Regions from separate parts of the Leucobacter triazinivorans genome, predicted to be linked through region 3. Evidence: predicted binding sites of a transcription regulator. Region 3 holds the regulator's gene; each other region holds the start of a gene.
The links. Region 3 encodes LexA, which represses DNA repair genes until DNA is damaged. Its sites were predicted from a motif close to TCGAACANNTGTTCGA; they were not measured.

Region 1 (7,504 bases), 390 kb from region 3:
AACTACACGACCGGCTGGCGCAGGATCGTGCGCTGCTTCTCGGGCGCGACGCGGCGGAAGTCGCTGAGGTAGATCTCGTGGTGCTTGCCTGCCAGCGTCAGCCCCTGGCCCGGAATGAACTCACCGTGCATCCGATCGAGCACCGGTCCCTCGTCGTCGAAGGAGCCGACGTGCAGCGTCTGCACGCAGAGCCCCTCGGCGAGCTCCTCGAACCGCACCTCGTCGAGGCGGGGCGCACCGCCCTTCGCGCGCACCTGCGCGACTGCAGCGGCGCACGCCGCACCGTCGAGCCACTCGGGCACCATGAGCATGAGCGTCCACTCCCACGCGGACGTGTCGCGCGCCGAGGTGAACGCCGTCATGTCGTCGGCCCACCACAGCCCCTCGAGGGGCGGCACGACGTAGTCCCGACCGAGTGCGCGCTTGCTCGCGAACTTCATCGCGTAGGCCAGCGGGTAGAGCGACTCCACGGACTCTGCGAACTCCGGCGAGCTGTTCGGATCGCCGTGACCGTCGAGCATCAGGTACCGCATCGGGGGCACGTCGACGACGCGGAACTCGCCGCGTCGGGCCCGGTAGGCGTCGAGCTCCTTCTTGAGGTCGATCTTGGTTCCCGCCGTGCCGTCCATGCGGTCAGTGTATGCGGAAGCGCCGGACGTTCCCGCGCTTCGGGCCCGCGCCCGTGACGAGTCGTTAGAGAAGCAGGTACCCGTAGCGCTCGGCGATCGTATCGATCACCCCGGTGAGCTCCTCGCGGTCGAGCTCGAGCAGGGCGAGGGGGTGCCGGGGGAGCGCGTCGGCAGTCGGCGCCCAGAGCGCGGCGATCCGGGCCGCGGGCACGACCGACGATGATGCGAGCACGCCGTCGATCTCAGGGTAGGCCGCGCGGATCGCACGCGCCCACTCGCGCGACCGTTCGCGGTCGCCCGAGGCGATGGCCGCGTTGCCGCCCGCCACCGCGACCCAGTCGCTGTCGCTCAGATCGAGCAGGCGGAGCGGGCGTACGGTCTCGAACACGGCGAGGGTCGGCGATCCCGCCCGACGGCGGATGATGCGATGCTGCTGGAACACCTCGAGCAGACAGGCGGCGAGCGCGGTCGTGAGCACCGCATCGTCATTCTCGCCGGCCCCAGCTCCCTCGAGCACGGTGTACATGACCCCGCATCCGGGATGCTCGCCCGTCGGCTCGGGATGCGGGTCGAAGCGCGCGTCGAGCGGGCCGAACTCGCGGAATTCGAACCACTCGACGGCGTGCGCGCCACCCGCGCGGAAGATCCGGGCGTGCAGCGTGCCGGCCGCTGTCTCCCGCACCCACCGGGGATCCTCCGCGAGGTCGGGGAAGCGCGCCGGATCGGGCGGGGGCAGGGTCTCGCTCACGGCAGGCGGTTGAGCGCGTCGTCGACCGCCGCAGCCGCGGTCGCAGGATCCCCGCCCTGCGCGAGCCACTCGAGCGGCGCGAGCGATTCGCCGTCGACCCGCAGCCGCGGCGCGGGGGAGGTGAGCACGCGCTCCGTCAGCAGCAGCGGGGTGCCCGGAGGTATCGCCTGCGCCACCGCGGACCAGCCGCGGGGCTCGCGCCCGTCGGGGAACTGGAAGCGCGGAAGGCGCCAGCCCTCGCTGCGGCGCTGCGCGAGGAGCGTGCCCGCGGTGCAGCGCTGGCGCACGCGGGCGGCCGTCACCCCGAGCATGTCGGCGGCCTCGGAGACGGTGCAGGACTGCTGCTCCGCCTGCCGCTCCCAGAGGCGGCCCCGGGTCGTCGCGGGCAGCGCCGTCGGCGCCTGCAGCGCGGCCTCGCCCACACCCAGGCGATCGAGCACCGACACCTCGGTGCTCGTGAGGCCCCGGGTCCCGGCGTGTTGGTGGGCCACGATCCCGGCGAGCATCTCCTCTGCCACATCGAGGCCGTCGCCCTCGATCTGGGTGACGAGAGCGAGCAGACGATCCCGGGCCACCCGGTCTCGGGCGACCCGCGGGGCAGCGGCACCACTGCCGGGGAGCTGTGCGATCGACATCTCAACACCTTTCGAGTACTTGCGTCAATAGTACCCGAAAGCACGCCTCCCGGAAAGTGCGCCACCCGCGAAACTCGTCGTAGATATGTTCGAATAGCCCGTCGGGCGACGTAGAATGGGCGAGTGACTTCCACGCCCGCCCACCCCAGTCCCGCCCCCATCCGCTCGTCGGCCTCGCACGCGCACATCAGCGTCAGAGGCGCACGCGTCCACAACCTTCAGAACCTCGATCTCAGCATCCCCCGCGACTCCATGGTGGTCTTCACGGGACTCTCGGGCAGCGGCAAGTCGAGCCTCGCGTTCGACACGATCTTCGCCGAGGGGCAGCGGCGCTACGTCGAGAGCCTGAGCGCATACGCGAGGCAGTTCCTCGGCCAGGTCGATCGGCCCGACGTCGACTTCATCGAGGGGCTCAGCCCCGCGGTCTCGATCGACCAGAAGTCGACCAACCGCAATCCGCGAAGCACGGTGGGCACGATCACCGAGATCTACGACTACATGCGTCTGCTGTGGGCGCGCGTCGGCATCCCGCACTGCGCGGTGTGCGGCGAGCGCATCGAGTCGCAGACCGTGCAGCAGATCGCCGATCGCCTCATGGATCTCCCGGAGCGCACCCGCTACCAGGTGCTGGCCCCGGTCGTCAGCAAGAAGAAGGGCGAGTTCGTCGACCTCTTCCAGGATCTCGCGGCGAGCGGGTACTCCCGTGCGCTCGTAGACGGCGAGATGGTGCAGTTGTCGGACCCGCCGAAGCTGAAGAAGCAGATCAAGCACGACATCTCGGTGGTTGTGGATCGCCTCGTCGCCGGTCCCGATGTGCTCGGCCGCCTGACCGACTCGCTGGAGACCGCGCTGCGGCTCGCGGGCGGCATCGTGGGCATCGACTTCGTCGATCTCGACCCGAAGGCCGAGGAGCGCACGCGGGTGTTCTCCGAGAACCTCAGCTGCCCCAATCAGCACCCCGTCCAGCTGACGGAGATCGAGCCGCGCACCTTCTCGTTCAACGCGCCCTTCGGCGCGTGCCCCACCTGCTCCGGTCTGGGAACGAGCATGTCGGTGGACGAGGATCTCGTGCTCGGCGATCCCGAACTCTCCATCACGGAGGGCGTGATCGTGCCCTGGACCAGCCAGGGCAAGAGCCTCTACCAGTACTACGAGAAGCTGCTCACGGGCCTCGCGAACGACCTCGACTTCTCGCTCGACACGCCGTGGGAGAGGCTGAGCGCCGACGTGCAGCAGGCGGTGCTGTACGGCAACGACTTCAAGGTCAACGTGCGGTGGAAGAACCGCTTCGGCCGCGAGGTCAAGTACTCGAGCGGCTTCGAGGGCGTGATCCCGTTCATCGAGCGCCAGTACGCCGAGGCCGAGAGCGACGCGAAGCGCGATCGCTGGCAGGAGTTCCTGCGCGAGGTGCCCTGCCACACCTGCCACGGGCAGCGCCTCAAGCCCGAGGTGCTCGCGGTCACCGTCAACGGCGAATCGATCGCGGGCGTCACGGCGTTCAGCCTCACCGACGCCAAGCGCTTCTTCGACGAGGTCCGGCTCACGGAGCGCGAGGCGAGAATCGCCGCCCAGGTGCTGCGCGAGATCCGCCTGCGCTTCGACTTCCTCATCGAGGTCGGCCTCGGGTACCTCACCCTCGCCCGCGCGGCGGGCACGCTCAGCGGCGGCGAGGCGCAGCGGATCCGGCTCGCCACCCAGATCGGCTCCGGGCTGACCGGCGTGCTCTACGTGCTCGACGAGCCGAGCATCGGCCTGCACCAGCGGGACAACCGCCGACTGATCGAGACCCTGCTGAAGCTACGGGATCTCGGGAATACGCTGATCGTGGTGGAACACGACGAGGAGACGATCGAGGCCGCGGACTGGATCGTCGACATCGGCCCCGGCGCCGGCGTCGAGGGAGGCACCGTCGTGCACTCGGGGGAGTACGGCGAGCTGCTCGAGAACTCCCGCTCGATCACCGGCGACTACCTCGCCGGGCGGCGCAGCATCGAGACGCCGAAGAAGCGCCGCAAGCGCGACCGTAAGCGGGAACTCAAGGTCGTGGGCGCGCGCTCCAACAACCTCAAGGGCGTCGACGCGGTCTTCCCGCTCGGGGTGATGACCGCTGTCACCGGCGTCTCCGGGTCGGGCAAGTCGACGCTCGTCAACGACATCCTCTACCGCGTGCTCGCCAACCAGCTCAACGGCGCCCGTCTCGTGCCCGGCAAGCACACCCGTGTCACCGGCCTCGAGCACCTCGACAAGGTCGTGCACGTCGATCAGGCCCCGATCGGGCGCACTCCGAGGTCGAATCCGGCCACGTACACGGGTGTCTTCGACAAGATCCGCACGCTCTTCGCAGACACCCCGGAGGCCAAGACCCGCGGGTATCTGCCCGGTCGCTTCAGCTTCAACGTCAAGGGCGGCCGCTGCGAGGCATGCTCTGGCGACGGCACTCTGAAGATCGAGATGAACTTCCTGCCCGACGTCTACGTGGCCTGCGAGGCGTGCGGCGGCAAGCGCTACAACCGCGAGACTCTCCAGGTGCGGTACAAGGGGAAGAACATCTCTGAGGTGCTCGAGATGCCGATCGCCGAGGCGGAGGAGTTCTTCCGCCCGATCTCCTCGATCCACCGATACATGAAGACGCTCGTCGATGTGGGTCTCGGCTATGTGCGTCTGGGGCAGAGCGCCACCACTCTCTCGGGCGGCGAGGCTCAGCGCGTGAAGCTGGCCACCGAGCTGCAGAAGCGCTCGAATGGCCGCAGCATCTACGTGCTCGACGAGCCCACCACGGGCCTGCACTTCGAGGACGTGCGCAAGCTGCTGCTCGTGCTGAACGGCCTGGTCGACAAGGGCAACACCGTGATCACGATCGAGCACAACCTCGACGTGATCCGCAGTGCCGACTGGATCATCGATCTCGGGCCCGAGGGCGGATCCGGCGGCGGCACCATCCTCGCCGAGGGCACCCCGGAGCAGCTGGCCAAGCATCCGGAGAGCCATACGGGGCGCTTTCTCGGGGAGGTGCTCGAGGGGTGGGCTGCGAAGTCCGCACGAGCGGTCCGGCGCGAGCACGCGCAGCGGGAGTCGGCTTGAGCCCAGACGACCACCGCCTCTCGTTCCGCCCGGCACAGGGCGAGATCCCGACGAGTCCGGGGGTCTACCGCTTCAGCGATCGGCACGGTCGGGTGCTCTACATCGGCAAGGCGAAGAACCTGCGAGCCCGGCTGGCCAACTACTTCCAGCCGATCCACTCGCTCATGCCGCGCACCCGCACCATGCTGTCGCTCGCGGCCCAGCTCGATTGGACGGTGGTCGCTACCGACACCGAGTCGCTCGTGCTCGAGCACACCTGGATCACGGAGTTCAAGCCGCCCTTCAACGTGCAGTTCAAGGACGACAAGACCTACCCGTACCTGGCGGTGACCCTGCGTGAGGAGGCGCCGCGTCTCATCATCACCCGCAACGAGAAGATCCGCGGCGCGAGGTACTTCGGACCGTACCCCAAGGTCTGGGCCCTGCGCGAGACCACGGCGCTGCTGCACCAGGCGTTCCCCATCCGCACCTGCAACGACGCCGACTACCGGCGCGCCATGCAGAGCGGACGGCCCTGTCTCGCCGGCCAGATCGGCCGCTGCAGCGGCCCCTGCTCGCAGAAGCTCACCATCGAGCAGCACCGCGCGCGCGTGGACGAGCTGGTCTCGTTCCTGGGCGGAGGCGATCGCTCGCACCTCAAGCGGCTGCAGCGGGCGATGCGCGACGCCGCCGGCGACCAGCGCTATGAGGACGCAGCGCGGCTGCGCGACCAGGTGCAGGCCGTCGAGCACGTGATGGAGAAGAACGCCGTGGTGCTCGGGCTCGACGTCTCGCTCGACGTCTTCGGCCTGCGCGCCGACGAACTCGCGGCATCGGCCCACCAATTCATCATCCGCGGCGGACGGATCCGGGGCGAGCGCAGCTGGATCGTCGATGTCGAGCTCGACGACTCGCCGGGCACGCTCCTGGAACAGGTGATCCAATCTGCGTACGAGGGGGAACGGGAGCCGCCGCCCGAGATCCTCGTGCCCCAGCTGCCGGAGAACGCACCGCAGCTGGAAGAGGCTCTGAGCGCCCACCGCCCCCGCCGAGGTCGCGTGCGCCTGCGCGTGCCCGAGCGCGGCGACAAGGTCCAGCTCATGGAGCGGGCGGTGCTCAACGCCGGCGAACACCTGATCCGCCACAAGCTCAAGCGCGCGGCGGACCTAACGGCACGCACCGACGCCCTCGCCGAGCTGCAGCGCGCGCTCGGCATGGACGAGCCGCCGCTGCGCATCGAGTGCATCGACGTCTCGCATCTGCAGGGCACGGGCGTCGTCGCCTCTCTCGTCGTGTTCGAGGACGCACTGCCGGCGAAAGGGGCCTACCGCAAGTACCGCATCGAGCAGACGCGCGACGACACCGACTCGATCCACCAGGTCGTCTCGCGCCGGGCGGCGCAGCTCGTCAACGCGCGCGAAAGCGACGAGGCGCCGAACGGCATCTACCGCGATCGCCCGCAGCTCATCATCGTCGACGGAGGCGAGCCGCAGGTGCGCGCCGCGGCCCGCGCCCTCGACGAAGCGGGGATCACCGACATCGCGCTCTGCGGGATCGCGAAGCGGCTCGAGGAGATCTGGCTGCCGGGGGATCCCTTCCCGGTCATCCTGCCGCGCACGAGCGAGGCGCTGTTCCTCGTGCAGCGCGTGCGCGACGAGGCGCACCGATTCGCCATCGCGTTCCAGCGCCAGCGCCGCAGCACCTCCATCGCGAGCCGACTCTCCGAGATCCCCGGCCTCGGACCGAAACGCGTGCAGGGCCTCCTCAAGCACTTCGGCTCGGTGGCCCGGCTGCGCACCGCGTCGCCGGAGGAACTCGCCGCGGCGCCCGGGCTGGGACCGAAGCTCGCCGAGCAGGTGCGTGCCCATCTCGAGACAGAACCGGCACCGGCGGCTGCGGCTAAGCTTGAGACGGCACGAGAATCGACGCGGGATCGGGAGGATCGGGAATGAACGAGCAGGCATCCGGGCAGGAGATCCTCATCGTCACCGGCATGTCCGGGGCCGGGCGCAGCACGGTGGCGAACACGCTCGAGGACCTCGGCTGGTACGTCGTCGACAATCTGCCGCTGTCGATGCTGAAGACGCTGGCCGACATGGCCGACCGATCCGGGGGAGCCCTGCCCCGGATCGTAGCGGTCGTCGACGTGCGCGGCCGGGATCTCACCGGCGAGATCCAGGAGACCGTACTGGAACTGCGCGGCAACGCGACGGTGCGCATCGTGTTCCTGGACGCCACCGACGAGATCCTCGTGCGCCGCTACGAGTCCGTACGTCGACCGCATCCGCTGCAGGGCGAAGCCGGCAGCCTGCTCGAGGGGATCCGTCTGGAGCGCGAACGGTTGCAGGAACTGCGCGCGTCCAGCGATGTCGTGATCGACACCTCGCGCTACAACGTGCACGATCTCTCGACCGCCACTCGGGATCTCTTCT
Region 2 (7,504 bases), 1.2 Mb from region 3:
TCGCGGTGTCCCTCGGCAGCACGCTCTTCGCGAGGCGGCTCAGCGACGCCTCGAGCGTCGCCGAGGAATCGTCGGAGGCGTGCCACTCGCCCGCGGCTGCCGCAGCGGGGACGCCGTTCGCGGGGTCGCCGCTCGAGGTCACGCCGTCGAGGGCGTCGATGGAATCGGTGGTCACCGCCAGCTCGACGGTGTTAGTGACGCGGTCGCCCGAGGTGGTGACGCCGGGCGCGTGCGCGTCCTCGGCGTAGAGCGCGTTCTGCGCGGCCGTGTAGACGACCTGGTGGCCCGCAGACCCGCCGTCGTGCCCCGATCCCGTGCCCGCCGCGATCGGGGCGATGCTCAGGTCGAGGTAGAAGTGACCGCTGGCGGGATCGAACGCGATCCCGGAGAGCGTCGCACCGGAGAGCTCCGCACCGCCGAGCCCGGACGGGTACGCGCAGTCGGTGCCGAGCTCGCCGAGCGCGGCCGTCCACTCGGCGGGCGTCATGTCGTCCTCGACGACCGCGCCACCCGGGCGCGGGTCGCCGATCAGCAGTCGGGGGTCGCCGATGCCGGGGGTCACGCCGTCGGCCGGAATCGCGGGGCAGATCCCGTCGCCGAGGTCGTCCGTGAGCCGGTTCGGTCGCACGTCCTCACTGCCGCCGTCGCCGAGCGACGCGGCCGTGTACTCGCTCGTGGCGATGTCGAGGGTGTAGGTGGCGAGCTGACCCTGCTCGAAAGTGCTGTCGTCGACCGACTTCAGCACGCGCACGTCGACGGCGTCGACGGTGTGCTCGGCGGTGTCGGTGGAGACGGGATCGTGGCCGGGCGCGATCGGTCCGGCATAGGTGCCCGATACTCCTGCGACGTTGCGCAGCGAGAGCGGCGCGCCGTTCTCGCCGGGCAGCTCCTCGCCGTGACGCGTCGAGGCGCCGCGGTTGTTGTCGAGGTTGGCCGTCTGCTGGCCGGTCGTATCGGCGGTGTAGCCGAAATCGAGCGTGTTCTCGAAGAGCGGCACGCCTGCACGGTAGCGGATCTCGAGGTACCCCGGCACTCCGGCGGCGTTCGCGTAGTCCTGCGCCAGCGGGTCCTGGATGTCGCGGCCGTCGCCGCCCGCGAGCAGGGCGCCGAGATCCCAGACGACCCTGGTGTAGACCTTGCCCGCCTCGAGACCGTAGCGGGCGACCTCGTCGCCCGTGGGGATCACGGTCTCGACCGAGCGCTCGACGGTGCCGGCGTTGACGCCCGCGCCCGCCGGCTCGGGCGTGCCCGCGAGCGACGGTGCGCCCGGATACTCCGCCGAGTCGGGTCGCGTGCCGTTGGCGGCCCCGGCGGTGTGGTCGACGCCGCCCATGCCGAGGTACTCCAGGCCCGCGGGGAGGAAGTCGACGACCTCGGTGTCGGCGATGTCGCCCTCCCCCGTGTGCCAGACCCGCAGCGTGTAGGTCGTGGTGTTGAGGTGCACGCCGCGCAGCAGCTCGCCCTCGGGGCTCGGCTCCTGCTTCTCGAGCCGCAGCGCCTGCACGGCGACGCCCAGCTCGTCGCCGCCGGGCGCCGAGGTGTGCCCCGCGTCGGCCCGGTTGCTGCTGCCCGGGAACCGCGGGAGGTAGCGCTCATTGTCGCTCGTGAACGCGGTCGCCCGCACATCGAAGGTGCTGCCGACGGGGAACACGGCGGCGTCGGGGCGAAGGGTGAGGGTGCCGCTGTTGGCCGCGCCCTCGGGCAGGTCGGAGATGTTCTGGAAGACGAGGTACTGCGCACCGGTGGGCACGGCGCAGGCGTCGCCCGATCCGGCGAGGCCGACCGACGCGCAGTCCGCGGAGCCCTGCCTCGGCACCGATTGGCCCGCACCGTAGACCCGGGGCGCGCCCAGGGCCGCGCTGGTGCCCACGAGCGCGGCGTCCGCGGGGATCAGCACGGCCAAGCCGAGGTTGAACTCATCGCCGGCCGCGGCTCCGGCGCTGCGCACCTCGACCTCGACGGTGAGGTCCTCGCCCGCGATGAACGGCGGGTCCTGCTGCGTCACCGACACCGACGGCGCCGGGCCACTGGCCAGCGCCACCTGGGCGCCGACGCCGACCGCGACGAGCGAACCCGCGATCAGCGCTCCCGCAGCTGCGGATGCGATAAATGAGCGCAACCGATTTCGCTTCACGGCTCGTGCATGCTTGGTCATGACCTGACTGATATCCCTCTACCCCAACGCGCGGACGCGTGATGTTGCCCGACTGCGACGCGCGTTCGAAAATCCCCTATACGAACGCGGATCGGGCATGCTGACCTACGGAAATCGGAAACGATTCCCAACGAACACCCAATCAATTCAGCGGGCGCTGTCGCGCGGCATTCGAGGGATCTTCACCCGGAGCTTCCCCCGAACCGGACGCACCGGGCTTCGACCTTCACCCGGTTCTTCACCCCCGCGTTCCGCGCGGCGTGCGCAGGGCCGGATCCCGACGCCCCGTGCCCCTGCGACGGCGGTCCCGCGCGCCCGCTACACTCTCCACGTGCGCATCGCCCACCCCCGCATCCCCGCCCCGGGGGCGCCCGCCGCCGACCCGCCGGCCGAGGCGCTCACCGCAGCCGAGTGGCGCGCGCGCGAGGCCGCCCACGAGCGCCGGGCCGACGGGCTCACCGCCGCGCATCGCGCGCGGCGTCGCGCGGGACGCGCGCACCCCGTCGAGGACTTCCTCTGGACCTACTACTCGGTCAAGCCGAACGAGTTGCGACGGTGGCACCCCGGAGCGGGCGTGATCCTGCGCCGGGGTGCGACGTCACGGGCGTCCTGGCGCTACTACACGGCCGCGACGAGCACGGGCGACGCCCTCGTCGATCTCGCCGCGTTCTTCGCGGCCCGCGGCGGCACCGTCGACTACGTGGAGCGACTGCTCGCGGCCACGCTCGACCGCACCCCCAGATACGGCTGCTTCGGCCTGCACGAGTGGGCGATGGTGTACCGGATGACCCCGGATCAGCTGCGCCACACGACGCTCCCGCTGCGCATCGGGCACGCGGCGACCGACCGCGTGGTCGAGACGCATCCGATCGGCTGCACGCACTTCGACGCGTTCCGCTTCTTCACGGACGAGGCCCGCCCGCTCAATGCGCTGCAGCCGACCCGCGAGACGCAGCCCGCCATGGAGCAGCCCGGATGCCTGCACGCCGGCATGGACGTCTACAAGTGGGCCGCAAAGCTCGGCCCCATCGTGCCGGGCGAGCTGCTGCTCGACTGCTTCGAACTGGCCCGGGACATCCGCGAGGTCGACATGCAAGCCTCCCCCTACGACGTGTCGGGCTACACGGGGGCCAGTGGCGAGCCGCTGATCCCGATCCCGATCGAGACCGCCGCGGGCAAGCGCGAGTACGTGCGCCGGCAGCGGGACTTCGCCGAGCGGGGCAACGCCCTGCGCGCGCGGGTGCTCGCGGCGATCTCGGTCGCTCGCGCAGCGCGCCCGACCGCGGCTCAGAAGAGCGTGGGCGCCGGGTCGCCGGGCACGGCCGCGATCGACGACTGCGACTCGCCCGCACCCGCGGCCACACGCTCGGCGCGATCCCGACCCGTCCACTCGAGGCCGTAGCGCCTGATGAGCGGTCGGATCCGCGCAGCGAGCTCCGCCCGGTACGCCTGCGGCGCCCGGCTGGCGGTGCCGGGATAGAGGGTGCGGTACATCGGCAGCAGCTCGGGATGCTCCCGCTCGAGCCAGGCGAAGAACCACGGCTTCACGTGCGTGCGCAGGTGCAGCGGACCGTACATGACGGAGCGCGCGCCCGCGTCGCGGATGTCGCGCAGCAGGGGCGCCAGGTGCGCCGCCGAGTCGGTGAGGCCGGGAAGCACCGGCATGAGGAAGACGTCGGGCGCGAATCCCGCATCGCGCGCCGCCGCGACGGTTGCCAACCGGGCCCGGGTGCTCGGCGTGCCCGGCTCGATCGATTGCTGCAGCTGCGGATCCGCGACCGCGATCGACATGGCCAGGTCGACGGGCACGCGCTCGGCCGCGTCGACGAGGGCGGGGAGATCGCGGCGCAGCAGCGTGCCCTTCGTGAGAATGGACAGCGGGGTGCGCGCACGCGCGAGCGCCGCGATGACACCCGGCATGAGCCGGTATCGCCCCTCCGCCCGCTGGTAGGGATCGGTGTTCGTGCCCAGCGCCACCCGCTCACCGCCCCAGGAGGGCCTGGCGAGCTCGCGCCCCAGCACCTCCGCCACATTGACCTTGACGACGACCTGCGAGTCGAAGTCGCGACCGGTGTCGAGCTCGAGGTAGCGGTGCGAACCGCGCGCGAAGCAGTAGACGCAGGCGTGCGAGCATCCGCGGTAGGGATTGATCGTCCACGAGAACGGCATGGACGATTCGCCCGGCACTCGGTTGAGCGCGCTCTTCGCGAGCACCTCGTGGAAGACGAGACCGGCGAACTCCGGGGCGCGCACCGTGCGCAGGTGGCCGGGCACCGCCGCCACCTCGCTCAGCTCGAGGCCGGGCAGCGCCGCCGACGACGCACCCACGCTCTGACCGCTCCACCTCATGCAGGTATTCGAACATATGTTCGAAAGATGCGCAAGCGCGCAGCGCGGAGCGCGCGGTGCGGAGCGCGCAGCGCAGGCCCAGCGGTACGCGGGCCCACCGCCGAGTGAGCGGAGCGCGCAGCGCGGGCCCAGCGGTACGCGGGCCCACCGCCGAGTGAGCGGAGCGCGCAGCGCGGAGTCGAAGCCCCGCGACCCAACCCCGCTACTCGCCCGCCCGATCGGCGATGCGCGTGTGGTGCTGGATCACCTCGGCCACCACGAAGTTGAACCACTTCTCCGCGAACTCGGGATCGAGGTGCGCATCCTCTGCGAGTGCGCGCAGTCGGGCGGTCTGCCGCGCCTCCCGCGCCGGGTCCGACGGCGGCATGTCGTGACCGGCCTTCAAGAGGCCCACCTCCTGCGTGCACCGGAAGCGCTCTGCGAGCATGTGGATGAGGGCTGCGTCGATGTTGTCGATGCTGGAGCGCAGCTGCTCCAGCCGCTCCTGCGGCGTCGGGTCGCTCACCTTCGCCTCCTATTCATCATTCTGCGCGACGGAGGAGTCGCAGCATCTCGATCTCCGGGGTGGATCCTGCGACTCGACCCTCGCGCAGGATGACATGGGCCTTGGGTGCAGCAGCGGCTCAGCCGAGGAGGTCGTGGCGCACCACGACCTGCTCGCGCTCGGGGCCGACGCCGATGGCCGAGATGCGGGATCCGCTCATCGCCTCCAGCGCGAGGATGTAGTCCTGCGCGTTCTTCGGCAGATCCTCGAACCTCCGCGCGCCGGAGATGTCCTCGGTCCAGCCGGGGAACTCCTGGTAGATCGGCCTGGCGTGGTGGAAATCGCTCTGATTGACCGGCATCTCGTCGTGCCGCACACCGTTCACGTCGTAGGCGACGCACACGGGGATCGAGTCGAGCCCCGACAGCACGTCGAGCTTCGTGAGCACGAAATCGGTGACGCCGTTGATGCGGGCCGCGTAGCGCGCGATCGGGGCGTCGTACCAGCCGCAGCGGCGGGGGCGGCCGGTCGTGGTGCCGTACTCGTGCCCCACCCGCGCCAGGTGCTCGCCGCTCTCGTCGAAGAGCTCGGTGGGGAACGGGCCGGCGCCGACACGCGTGGTGTAGGCCTTGATGACCGAGATCACGCGGTCGAGCTGATGCGGGGGGAGCCCCGATCCGGTGCTGGCGCCGCCGGCCGTCGCGTTCGACGAGGTGACGAACGGGTAGGTGCCGTGATCGATGTCGAGCATCGTGGCCTGCCCCGCCTCGAACAGGATCGTCTGATCCTGCTGCATCGCCTCGTGCAGCAGCAGCCCGGTGTCGCACACCATCGGCTCGAGCATCTCGCGGAAGCTCAGCAGATCCTCGGTGACCTCCTCCGGCGAGATCGCGCGACGGTTGTAGATCTTCACGAGCACCTGGTTCTTGAACTCGAGCGCCGCCTCGACCTTCTGCTGCAGGATGCTCTCGTCGAAGAGATCCTGGATGCGAATGCCGACGCGGTTGATCTTGTCGGCGTACGCGGGGCCGATGCCGCGCCCCGTGGTGCCGATCTGGCGCTTGCCCAGGAAGCGCTCGGTCACCTTGTCGAGCGTGCGGTGATAGGCGGTGATGACGTGCGCGTTGGCGCTGACCTTCAGCTTCGACACGTCGACCCCGCGGCTGCTCAGCGCGTCGAGCTCCTGCTTGAGCACGCCGAGGTCGACCACCACGCCATTGCCGATGACGGGCACGACGCCCGGGGTGAGGATGCCGGAGGGCAGCAGATGGAGCGCGTACTTCTCGTCACCCACGACGACGGTGTGACCGGCGTTGTTGCCGCCGTTGAACTTGACGACGTAGTCGACACGGCTGCCGAGCAGATCGGTCGCTCGCCCCTTCCCCTCGTCGCCCCACTGGGCACCGGTGATGAGCACTGCGGGCATCTCAGCCCCTTCCTTCGGCATAGGCAGATACCGAGCCAGTCTAGCGAGGGCCGCCGACGGGACCGCGAGCCGGACCGGCGCTCGCGCGGGCGCGCCCGCCGAGGATCCCGCGACGCGCGGGCCTCGAGGATCCTCTCAGTCGCCCGGTGCGTGCTCGGGGCGACCCTCGGGGCGCACCTCCATCGCGGCGATCGCGGCGGGATCGGCGCCGTCGAGGAACTCGGTGAGCCGGTCCACTTCGCCCTGCTCGCCGATGCTCGCCGCCGCCCGGCGCAGGGCGTAGAGCGCGCGGAGCACCCCGCGGTTCGGCACGTGCGCCCAGGACACCGGGCCGGCACCGCGCCACCCGGCCTTGCGCAGCGCGTCGAGCCCGCGATGGTAGCCGACTCGCGCGAACGCGTAGGCCTCGATCTCGCGCCCTTCGGCGTGCGCGGTATCGGCGAGCACCGCCCAGGCGAGCGGCGACTCGGGGTGGGCCCGGACGACGGCTTCCGGATCCGCGCCCGGCTGCAGCGCGGCCGCCGCGGGGTCGTCGGCCAGCAGGGTGGGCTCGGGGCCGAGCAGGTTCTCTCCGATCATGCGGACAGTCTATTGCCGGTCGTCGCGCCCCGACCCGCGCGCCTCACCCCCGGGCGCTCCCGTCGCGCAGCAGGCGCGCGACCTCGCGAACGCGTGGGCCCGCGGGCTCACGAGCCCCGCGGAGCGCGACGCGCGCCCGCTCGAGATCAGCGGAAGTTGACGAACTGCAGCGCCACGTCGACGTCGGCGCCCTTGAGCAGCGCGATCGTGTCCTGCAGGTCGTCGCGGCTCTTCGAGCTGACCCGCAACTCGTCGCCCTGGATCTGCGACTTGACGCCCTTGGGGGCCTCGTCGCGAATCAGCTTGTTCAGCTGCTTGGCGGTGGCCTGGTCGATGCCCTCCTTGAGCTTGGCGTCGATGCGGTACTCCTTGCCGCTCGCGTAGGGCTCGCCGGTGTCGAGCGCCTTGAGCGAGAGCCCGCGCTTGATGAACTTCGACTGCAGCACGTCGAGCACGGCGTTCGCCCGCTCCTCGGTGTTCGCCTTGACCTGGATCGACTCGCCGCTCAGCG
Region 3 (7,504 bases):
TTGGGGCAGCCGGCCTCCTGGCAGACGGTGTGCAGGCCCTCCTGCTGCACCAGCGCGTGGACGTCCTGATATTCGGGGCCCAAGCGGGCGCGGGTCTTGATCCACTCCGGCTTCTTCTCGATCGGGGTCTCGGCGTTGCGGGCCTCGATCCGCAGCAGCTTCCGCCCTTCGGGCTCGGGGCGGGTGCCGGTCGAGGGCAGGATCCGCGCGCTCACTCGGCCGCCTCGTCGAGCGCGGTGGAGAGCAGTGCCGAGAGCGACGGGGCGATGTCGGCCGGGGTGATCGGGCGGCCCGCCAGCTCGCCGAGAGTGGTCACGCCTGCGTCGGTGATGCCGCAGGGCACGAAGCTCTCGAACGGGGCGAGGTCGTTGCTGCAGTTGACGGCGAGACCATGCGTCACGATACCGCTGCTCGTGTGGATCCCGATCTGCGCGAATTTCGCAGGGGAGGGCCCGCCCGCCTCGGCCCAGACCCCGGCGCGGCCGGGGATGCGGAAGCCGGCGACGCCGAACTCCGCCGCGGTCCCGATGATCACCCGCTCGAGCAGCCGCACGAAGTCGACGACCCTGAGGCGCTCTCGCAGGCGGATCACCGGGTAGACCACGAGCTGGCCCGGCCCGTGCCAGGTGACCTTGCCGCCGCGGTCGACCGGCACGACCGGCGTGCCGTCGCGCGGGTACTCCTCCGCGAGCGCGCGCTTGCCGGCTGTGTAGACCGGCGCATGCTCGAGCAACAGCACGGTACCGCGATCGACGCCGTCACGGATGCGCTGCACTGCCTCGCGCTGCAGTTCCAGCCCCCGTGGATACGGGACGAGATCGGGTGCCAGCCCAGCGGTGACGAACGGCACGGTGCGGGCACGGGAAGGGGTGGTGGTGGCGTCGGCGGCGGCGGCGTCGACGGCATGGATGGCTTCTGCGGCTTCTTGAGCCTGTGCGGCGCGGACCGCCTGTGCGGCGGCGACCGCGAGGACATCGGTGAGCGTGGGCGACATGCTTTCCAGGCTATTTATACCGAGTTCAACAAATCAAGTCGGAAATGCAGAAGGGCCGCGGATCCGAGTGGATCCGCGGCCCTCGAATCGGTCCGTGCGCGAGCTCAGACGGAGCGGAACACCGCGACGACGCGTCCCAGCACCTCGGCGTGGTCGCCGAGGATCGGCTCGAAGGCGCTGTTGCGGGGGAGCAGCCAGGTGTGCCCGTCTCGGCGGCGGAACACCTTGACCGTGGCCTCTCCGTCGAGCATCGCGGCGACGATGTCGCCGTTCTCGGCCTCGCGCTGCTGGCGCACCACGACGAAGTCGCCGTCGCAGATGGCGGCGTCGACCATCGAGTCCCCGACCACGCGCAGCATGAAGAGCTGCCCATCGCCGACGAGCTGGCGGGGAAGCGGAACGAGCTCTTCGACTTGCTGCTCGGCGGTGATCGGCACGCCTGCGGCGATCTGGCCGACGAGCGGCACGTACGCGGCCTCCTCGGGCTGCTGCGTCGGGGACTCGGCGACGGCGCTGCTCGTTTCGGCGAGCTCGACCAGGATCTCGAGCGCGCGGGGCCGATTGGGGTCGCGGCGGATGTAGCCGCCGAGCTCCAGTCGGCTGAGTTGATGGGTGACGCTCGACAGTGAGGAGAGGCCGACGGCGTCGCCGATCTCGCGCATGCTCGGGGGGTACCCGCGGCTTTCGACGGAGCGCGCGATGTACTCCAGGATCGCCTGCTGCTTCTCGCTCAGGGGCTTCGTGGAGTGGGGCGCGGCAGCGTTGCTCATCGCTGTCCTTTCTCGGCCGGGCGGCGCTTCTGGTGACGCGATCCGTGAATGTCAGTGGTTCCTGGTTCGGTGATCCCGTTGCTCGAAACCCTAGTCGTTGATTTCGGAGGCGGGCAAACATGTGTTCGAGTGTCGCGGAAAAGATCGAAACGTATGTTCGATGAATCGCTTGCGGTTTCGGATGCTCGAAGATATATTCGAAACAGATGTTCGCACGGTGCGGCCGGCGAGGGTCGATCAGAGAGGACACCATCATGAATGCGCAGACGATTCCGGCCCAGGGCGCGCTCGAGATCGCGTCGATTGCAAGTTCCGAGGCCGACGGCGGCACAGTCAAGCTCCGGCTCACCCGTCGCGGGCGCGTGGTGTTCGGTGGCCTGGCCACGGTGCTCGTGGCGGGTGTGCTCGCATTCCTCGCTGCGCTCGGCGCCCCGCAGGCGAGCGCATCGGATTCCGAGAGTGCGCAGCTCTTCCCCTATGCGGTCGTGCAGCCGGGGTCCTCGCTCTGGTCGATCGCCACGGATCTCGACCCCTCCGCCGATCCCCGCGATCTGGTCGCAGAGATCGTGCAGCTCAATCAGCTCGATGGATCGGGCGTTGACGCGGGACAGGCGCTCGCGGTGCCGATGCGCTACGCCGAGAGCCCGACGGTGGTGTCCGCTGACGAGTTGGGCCTGTGACCGGCCGGGGCCGCGAGCGCCGACCGGGTGACACGCTCGGGCCGCGAGTGTCCCAGGCCTTCACTCGCCGGCAGCTCGGCGGCTCTGCACCGCGCGTTCGGGGATGACCAAGAGCCCGCGGGTGCCGTAGGACCCGCTCATGAGGGCTGAGATCCACTCGCGCGACAGGGGCCCGGGGGCGGAGCTCGAGAATTCGAAACCGATCGGTGACGACGGCGAGACCCACAGCGTCACCGGTCCAGCTGCACGTGGAGCATTGGTGCTGGTGTCCCGCGGGTGCCAGGTCAGGAAGAACGACTCCCGTCTGCGCAGCTTCGCCGTGATCACATAGCGCAGGTGTTCCAAGGTTCGGTCATCGAATTCGTAGCGGTGCGATCTTCCATACAGGAGCAGTCCCAAGGTGAGCCTTCGTGTCGATACCCGGACGCTCGCCCGAGCGGGCGTGAGCGCACAGGGACGGCCCTGCTGGCTTGACCGTAGCAGCGAGGAGGCTCACCCCTCGGGGTGTACTTTCCCGGCTCTCGCCCCCGTATACTTCCTGCTCATCCGTGCAGGACGGCGCGATTCGCGTCGTGTGCCAGAGGTCGTCGGACTCGCGGCTGCGCTTCGATCCCTAGCGCGGTGCGGGCGCGAGCGAAACCCCCTGCTCGCGCTGTGCGACGCTGCCTAGCCTGGGCGCATGGACACCTCGACGAATACCGACGCGCACTCCGATTCCGATGACTCGGTCGCCCCCGAGTTGACGGCGCTCATGATCAACTGCACCCTCAAGCCGGCGCCCCGGCCCTCGAGCGGCGACCTCCTCGGCGGGCAAGTGCTTGCGGCGCTCGCCGGGCACGACGTGTCCTCGCGCAGTCTGCGCGCCGTGGACCATCGCATCCTCCCCGGCGTCGAGGCAGACATGGGTGAGGGGGACGCCTGGCCGGCGATCAGGCGCGCCGTGCTCGACGCGGACATCATCGTGCTCGTCACTCCGACTTGGCTCGGCCAGCACTCGAGCGTGGCGCAGCGGGTGCTCGAGCGGCTCGACGCGGAGCTGGGAGCGACGGACGACGCCGGCCGCCCGACCCTGTTCGACAAGATCGCTATCCCGGTCGTCGTGGGCAACGAGGACGGGGCGCACCACATCACCGCGATCCTCGCGCAAGCGCTCGGCGACGTCGGGTTCACCGTTCCCGCCCAGGCCTCTGTGTACTGGAACGGAGAGGCGATGCAGAAGACGGACTATCGCGATCTCGACTCGATCCCGGAACCCGTTGCGGCCGCCACCGCGACGGCCGCTGCGAACGCCGCGCACCTCGCTCGCCTGCTGCGCGCCGAACCGTACCCGGTCTAGCGGTCGCCGCTAGTCGCCCGCACCGGGGAGCATGCCGTGCTCGATGCCCCAGCGCACGGCCTGCGAGCGCCGTTCGACGCCCATCTTGCGGTAGGCGGATCGGATGTACGACTTGAGCGAGTTGAGAGTGATGAAGCTCTGCGCGGCGATCTCGGGATTGGTGAGGCCCTGCGTGATCAGCGCGATCACCTCCGCCTCCCGTGCGCTGAGGCCCTCGCGCTGGCCGGGCCACGCGCCCTTCGACACCGCGGTCTCCTCTGCGGGTGCGTCCCGCGCGGGGGAGGTGACGATCTCGCCCGCGCAGATCCGCTCGAGATCCCGAACGAGCTCGGCGGCGCTCAGCGACTTGTCGAGGTAGCCCCTGCACCCGCTGCGCAGGGCCTGCGCGACGAGCGTCTCGTGCATGTTCCAGGTGTACACGGCGACCCTGCCCGAACGGGAGTCGGCGACGACGTCGCCGACCTGCTCCCGGCCGGCGCCCGGGCGCCCGAAGGTGTCGAAGAGCGTGAGGTCGACCTGCTGGTCGGCGGTTTCGCGCACGTCGGCCTCGACGACCTCGACCCGCGAGCGGAACGGCGCCAGCAGCGTGCGCAGGCCCATCACCACGAGTTCGTAGTCGTTGAGCAGGCGGAGGCGCAGCGGCGGCGAGGTCATACGCCCAGTATCCCAATAGACTGATCCGGTGACCAGTTTGAGCGATCTGCCCCTCCGCGCCAACCTCGTCGGCAAGCAGCCCTACGGCGCACCGCAGGATCCCGTGCCGGTGAGCCTGAACGTCAACGAGAACACCCATCCCATCCCGGAAGCGGTCGTCGCCGACATTGCGGAATCGCTCGCCCGGGCCGTGCGTGGGGTCAACCGATACCTGGATCGCGAGTTCACGGAGCTGCGCTCCGCGCTTGCGGAGTACCTGGGTCACGGTCTCTCGGTCGATCAGCTCTGGGCCGCGAACGGCTCGAACGAGGTGCTGCAGCAGATCCTGCAGGCCTTCGGCGGGCCGGGCCGGTCGCTGCTGAGCTTCACCCCGACCTATTCCATGTACCCGCTGCTCGCATCCGGCACCGACACGGAGTGGATTCCCGTGCCCCGTCCCGAGGACTACGCGCTCACGCCGCAGCTCGTCGTCGAGGCGCTGCGCGAGCACCGGCCCGACATCGCGATCCTCTGCGGGCCGAACAATCCGACGGGCACGCCGCTCGATCGTGAGGTGATCGAAGCGGCCTACGGGGCGTTCGACGGGATCCTCATCGTCGACGAGGCCTATCAGGAGTTCGACGCCGAGCGCGAGAGCGCCGTGGCGCTGCTGCCGGGCCGTCATCGCTTGCTCGTCTCACGCACCATGAGCAAAGCATTCGCCTTCGCGGGGGTGCGCCTCGGCTATCTCGCGGCGGATCCCGCGGTCGTCGACGCGCTCCGCCTCGTGCGCCTGCCCTACCACCTCTCGGCGCTCACGCAGGCGGCGGCGACCGCCGCGATGCGGCACTCCGGTGAGATGCTGGCCACCGTCGCCGACATCCGCGATCAGCGCGATCGACTCGCGCAGGCGCTCTCGGACCTCGGCTACGACGTGCACCCTTCCGGGGCGAACTTCCTGCTGGTCGGCGGGTTCTCGGATCCCGACGGTGTCTTCGAATCGCTGCGGGCGCGCGGCATCCTCATCCGGAACCTCGGGATCCCCGGGCACCTCCGCATCACCGCGGGCACCGAGGAGGAGACCACCGCGGTGATCGCTGCGATCGCCGAGCTCACCCCCGCCGTCTGAGCGCGGTTCGGCACCCCGAAGAGCGATAGAATCGAGCGTATGACCGCCCTCGCACGCACCGCATCGCTCGAACGCTCCACGAGCGAGTCGCAGATCACCCTGAGCCTCGACCTCGACGGCACGGGTGAATCCGACATCGATACCGGGGTGCCGTTCTTCGACCACATGCTCACGGCACTCGCCCGGCACTCGCTCTCCGACCTCACGGTTCGGGCGACGGGCGATGTGCACATCGACGTGCACCACACCGTTGAGGACACGGGAATCCTGCTCGGCCAGGCGATTCTCGAGGCGCTCGGCGACAAGCGAGGCATCTCGCGATACGGCGACGCCCTCGTGCCGCTCGACGAGGCCCTCGCACAGGCCGTCGTCGATATCTCCGGCCGTCCGTACCTCGTGCACTCCGGCGAGCCCGCGGGCTTCGAGTACCACCTGATCGGCGGTCACTTCACGGGATCGATGGTGCGACACTTCTTCGAGGCGCTGGTGCTCAACGCGCGCCTCACCGTGCACGTGAGGCTCCTCGAGGGGCGGGATCCGCACCACATCGCCGAGGCGGAGTTCAAGGCGTTCGCCCGCGCGCTGCGCGAGGCCAAGGCGAACGACCCGCTCGTCAGCGGCATCCCGTCGACCAAGGGCGCCCTGTGACCCACGCGGGCGCGCTCGGTGTGTCGTCGCGCCCTCGCGTGGCGGTGCTCGACTACGGCTCGGGCAACGTGCACTCGGCGGTCAAAGCGCTCGCACTGGCCGGTGCCGAGGTCGAGCTGACGCGCGATCCGCGGGCGGTCGCAGAGGCCGATGGGCTGCTGGTACCCGGCGTGGGCGCCTTCGATGCCGTGATGCAGCAGTTACGCGCCGTGCGGGGCGACGAGCTGATCGACCGCCGGCTCGCGGGCGGGCGGCCCGTGCTCGGCATCTGCGTCGGCGAGCAGGTGATGTTCGAGCGCGGAGTCGAGCGAGGCGTCGAGACCGAAGGCCTCGGGCAGTGGCCGGGCACGGTACGCGAATTGCGGGCGCCGGTGCTGCCCCACATGGGCTGGAACACCGTTGAGGCCCCCGAATCGTCCGTGCTCTTCCGAGGGATCGCACGCGAGCGGTTCTACTTCGTGCACAGCTACGCGGCGACGGAGTGGACGCTCGAGGGCAGGGGGCGTCCCGGCGGCACCGCGGAGACGCATCGCTCGGATCCGGCCGGGGCCGTCGCGCCGGCCGGGGCGACCGCGCCGCTCGTCACCTGGGCGGAGCACGGCGAGCGGTTCGTCGCGGCCGTCGAGAACGGACCGCTCAGCGCCACGCAGTTCCATCCCGAGAAGTCCGGTGAAGCCGGCATCCGCTTGCTGCGCAACTGGATCTCCACGCTCTAGCATTCCCCGGGCGCGATCGCGACGATCCCGGCGCGCCACGCCCGCACCCCGTTCTCGAACACCGATACCGAAGGAGACCGTAGATATGAGCGAGCTCGCGCACGGCCCCAAGCTGCAGTTGCTGCCCGCCATCGACATGGTGGACGGAAAGGCCGTCCGCCTCACCCAGGGCGAGGCCGGCACGGAGACCAACTACGGCAGCCCGGTCGACGCGGCGCTCGACTGGATCGAGCAGGGTGCCGAGTGGATCCACCTGGTCGATCTCGACGCCGCGTTCGGCCGGGGGAGCAACGTGGCCGTGGCCCGCAAGATCATCAAGCGCGCCGGCGACGTGAACATCGAGTTTTCGGGTGGGATCCGCGACGACGCCAGCCTCGAGGCAGCGCTCGAGATGGGCGCCCGCCGGGTCAACCTCGGTACCGCCGCCCTCGAGAACCCCGAGTGGACCCGCGCGGTGATCGCGCGTTACGGCGAGCAGATCGCCGTTGGGCTCGACGTGCGCGGAGAGACCCTCGCCGCGCGCGGTTGGACCGAGGAGGGCGGCAACATCTGGGAGGTGCTGGAGCGTCTCGAAGACGCGAGCTGCCCCCGCTACGTG

Region 1: a site for LexA is predicted at 2,090-2,105, ahead of uvrA (excinuclease ABC subunit UvrA). Genes of this name have one in related genera too.
Region 2: a site for LexA is predicted at 4,513-4,528, ahead of EVS81_RS07975 (Rv2578c family radical SAM protein). Genes of this name have one in related genera too.

What each region holds. Positions count from the first base shown of each region.
Region 1 is NZ_CP035806.1:177,300-184,803, forward strand. It holds gene EVS81_RS00830 (GyrI-like domain-containing protein) at 3-629, opposite strand; gene EVS81_RS00835 (RES family NAD+ phosphorylase) at 694-1,377, opposite strand; gene EVS81_RS00840 (helix-turn-helix domain-containing protein) at 1,374-2,012, opposite strand; gene uvrA (excinuclease ABC subunit UvrA) at 2,172-5,093, shown strand; gene uvrC (excinuclease ABC subunit UvrC) at 5,090-7,024, shown strand; gene rapZ (RNase adapter RapZ) at 7,021-7,504, shown strand, end outside.
Region 2 is NZ_CP035806.1:1,753,956-1,761,459, forward strand. It holds gene EVS81_RS07965 (isopeptide-forming domain-containing fimbrial protein) at 1-2,155, opposite strand, end outside; gene EVS81_RS07970 (3-methyladenine DNA glycosylase) at 2,493-3,557, shown strand; gene EVS81_RS07975 (Rv2578c family radical SAM protein) at 3,443-4,504, opposite strand; gene EVS81_RS07980 (chorismate mutase) at 4,707-5,009, opposite strand; gene EVS81_RS07985 (adenylosuccinate synthase) at 5,128-6,414, opposite strand; gene EVS81_RS07990 (DUF3151 domain-containing protein) at 6,550-6,993, opposite strand; gene EVS81_RS07995 (YajQ family cyclic di-GMP-binding protein) at 7,140-7,504, opposite strand, start outside.
Region 3 is NZ_CP035806.1:570,371-577,874, reverse strand. It holds gene lipA (lipoyl synthase) at 1-215, opposite strand, end outside; gene lipB (lipoyl(octanoyl) transferase LipB) at 212-994, opposite strand; gene lexA (transcriptional repressor LexA) at 1,099-1,764, opposite strand; gene EVS81_RS02630 (LysM peptidoglycan-binding domain-containing protein) at 2,019-2,444, shown strand; gene EVS81_RS02625 (DUF7882 family protein) at 2,505-2,843, opposite strand; gene EVS81_RS02620 (flavodoxin family protein) at 3,196-3,780, shown strand; gene EVS81_RS02615 (response regulator transcription factor) at 3,790-4,434, opposite strand; gene EVS81_RS02610 (histidinol-phosphate transaminase) at 4,463-5,542, shown strand; gene hisB (imidazoleglycerol-phosphate dehydratase HisB) at 5,582-6,190, shown strand; gene hisH (imidazole glycerol phosphate synthase subunit HisH) at 6,187-6,906, shown strand; gene priA (bifunctional 1-(5-phosphoribosyl)-5-((5-phosphoribosylamino)methylideneamino)imidazole-4-carboxamide isomerase/phosphoribosylanthranilate isomerase PriA) at 6,992-7,504, shown strand, end outside.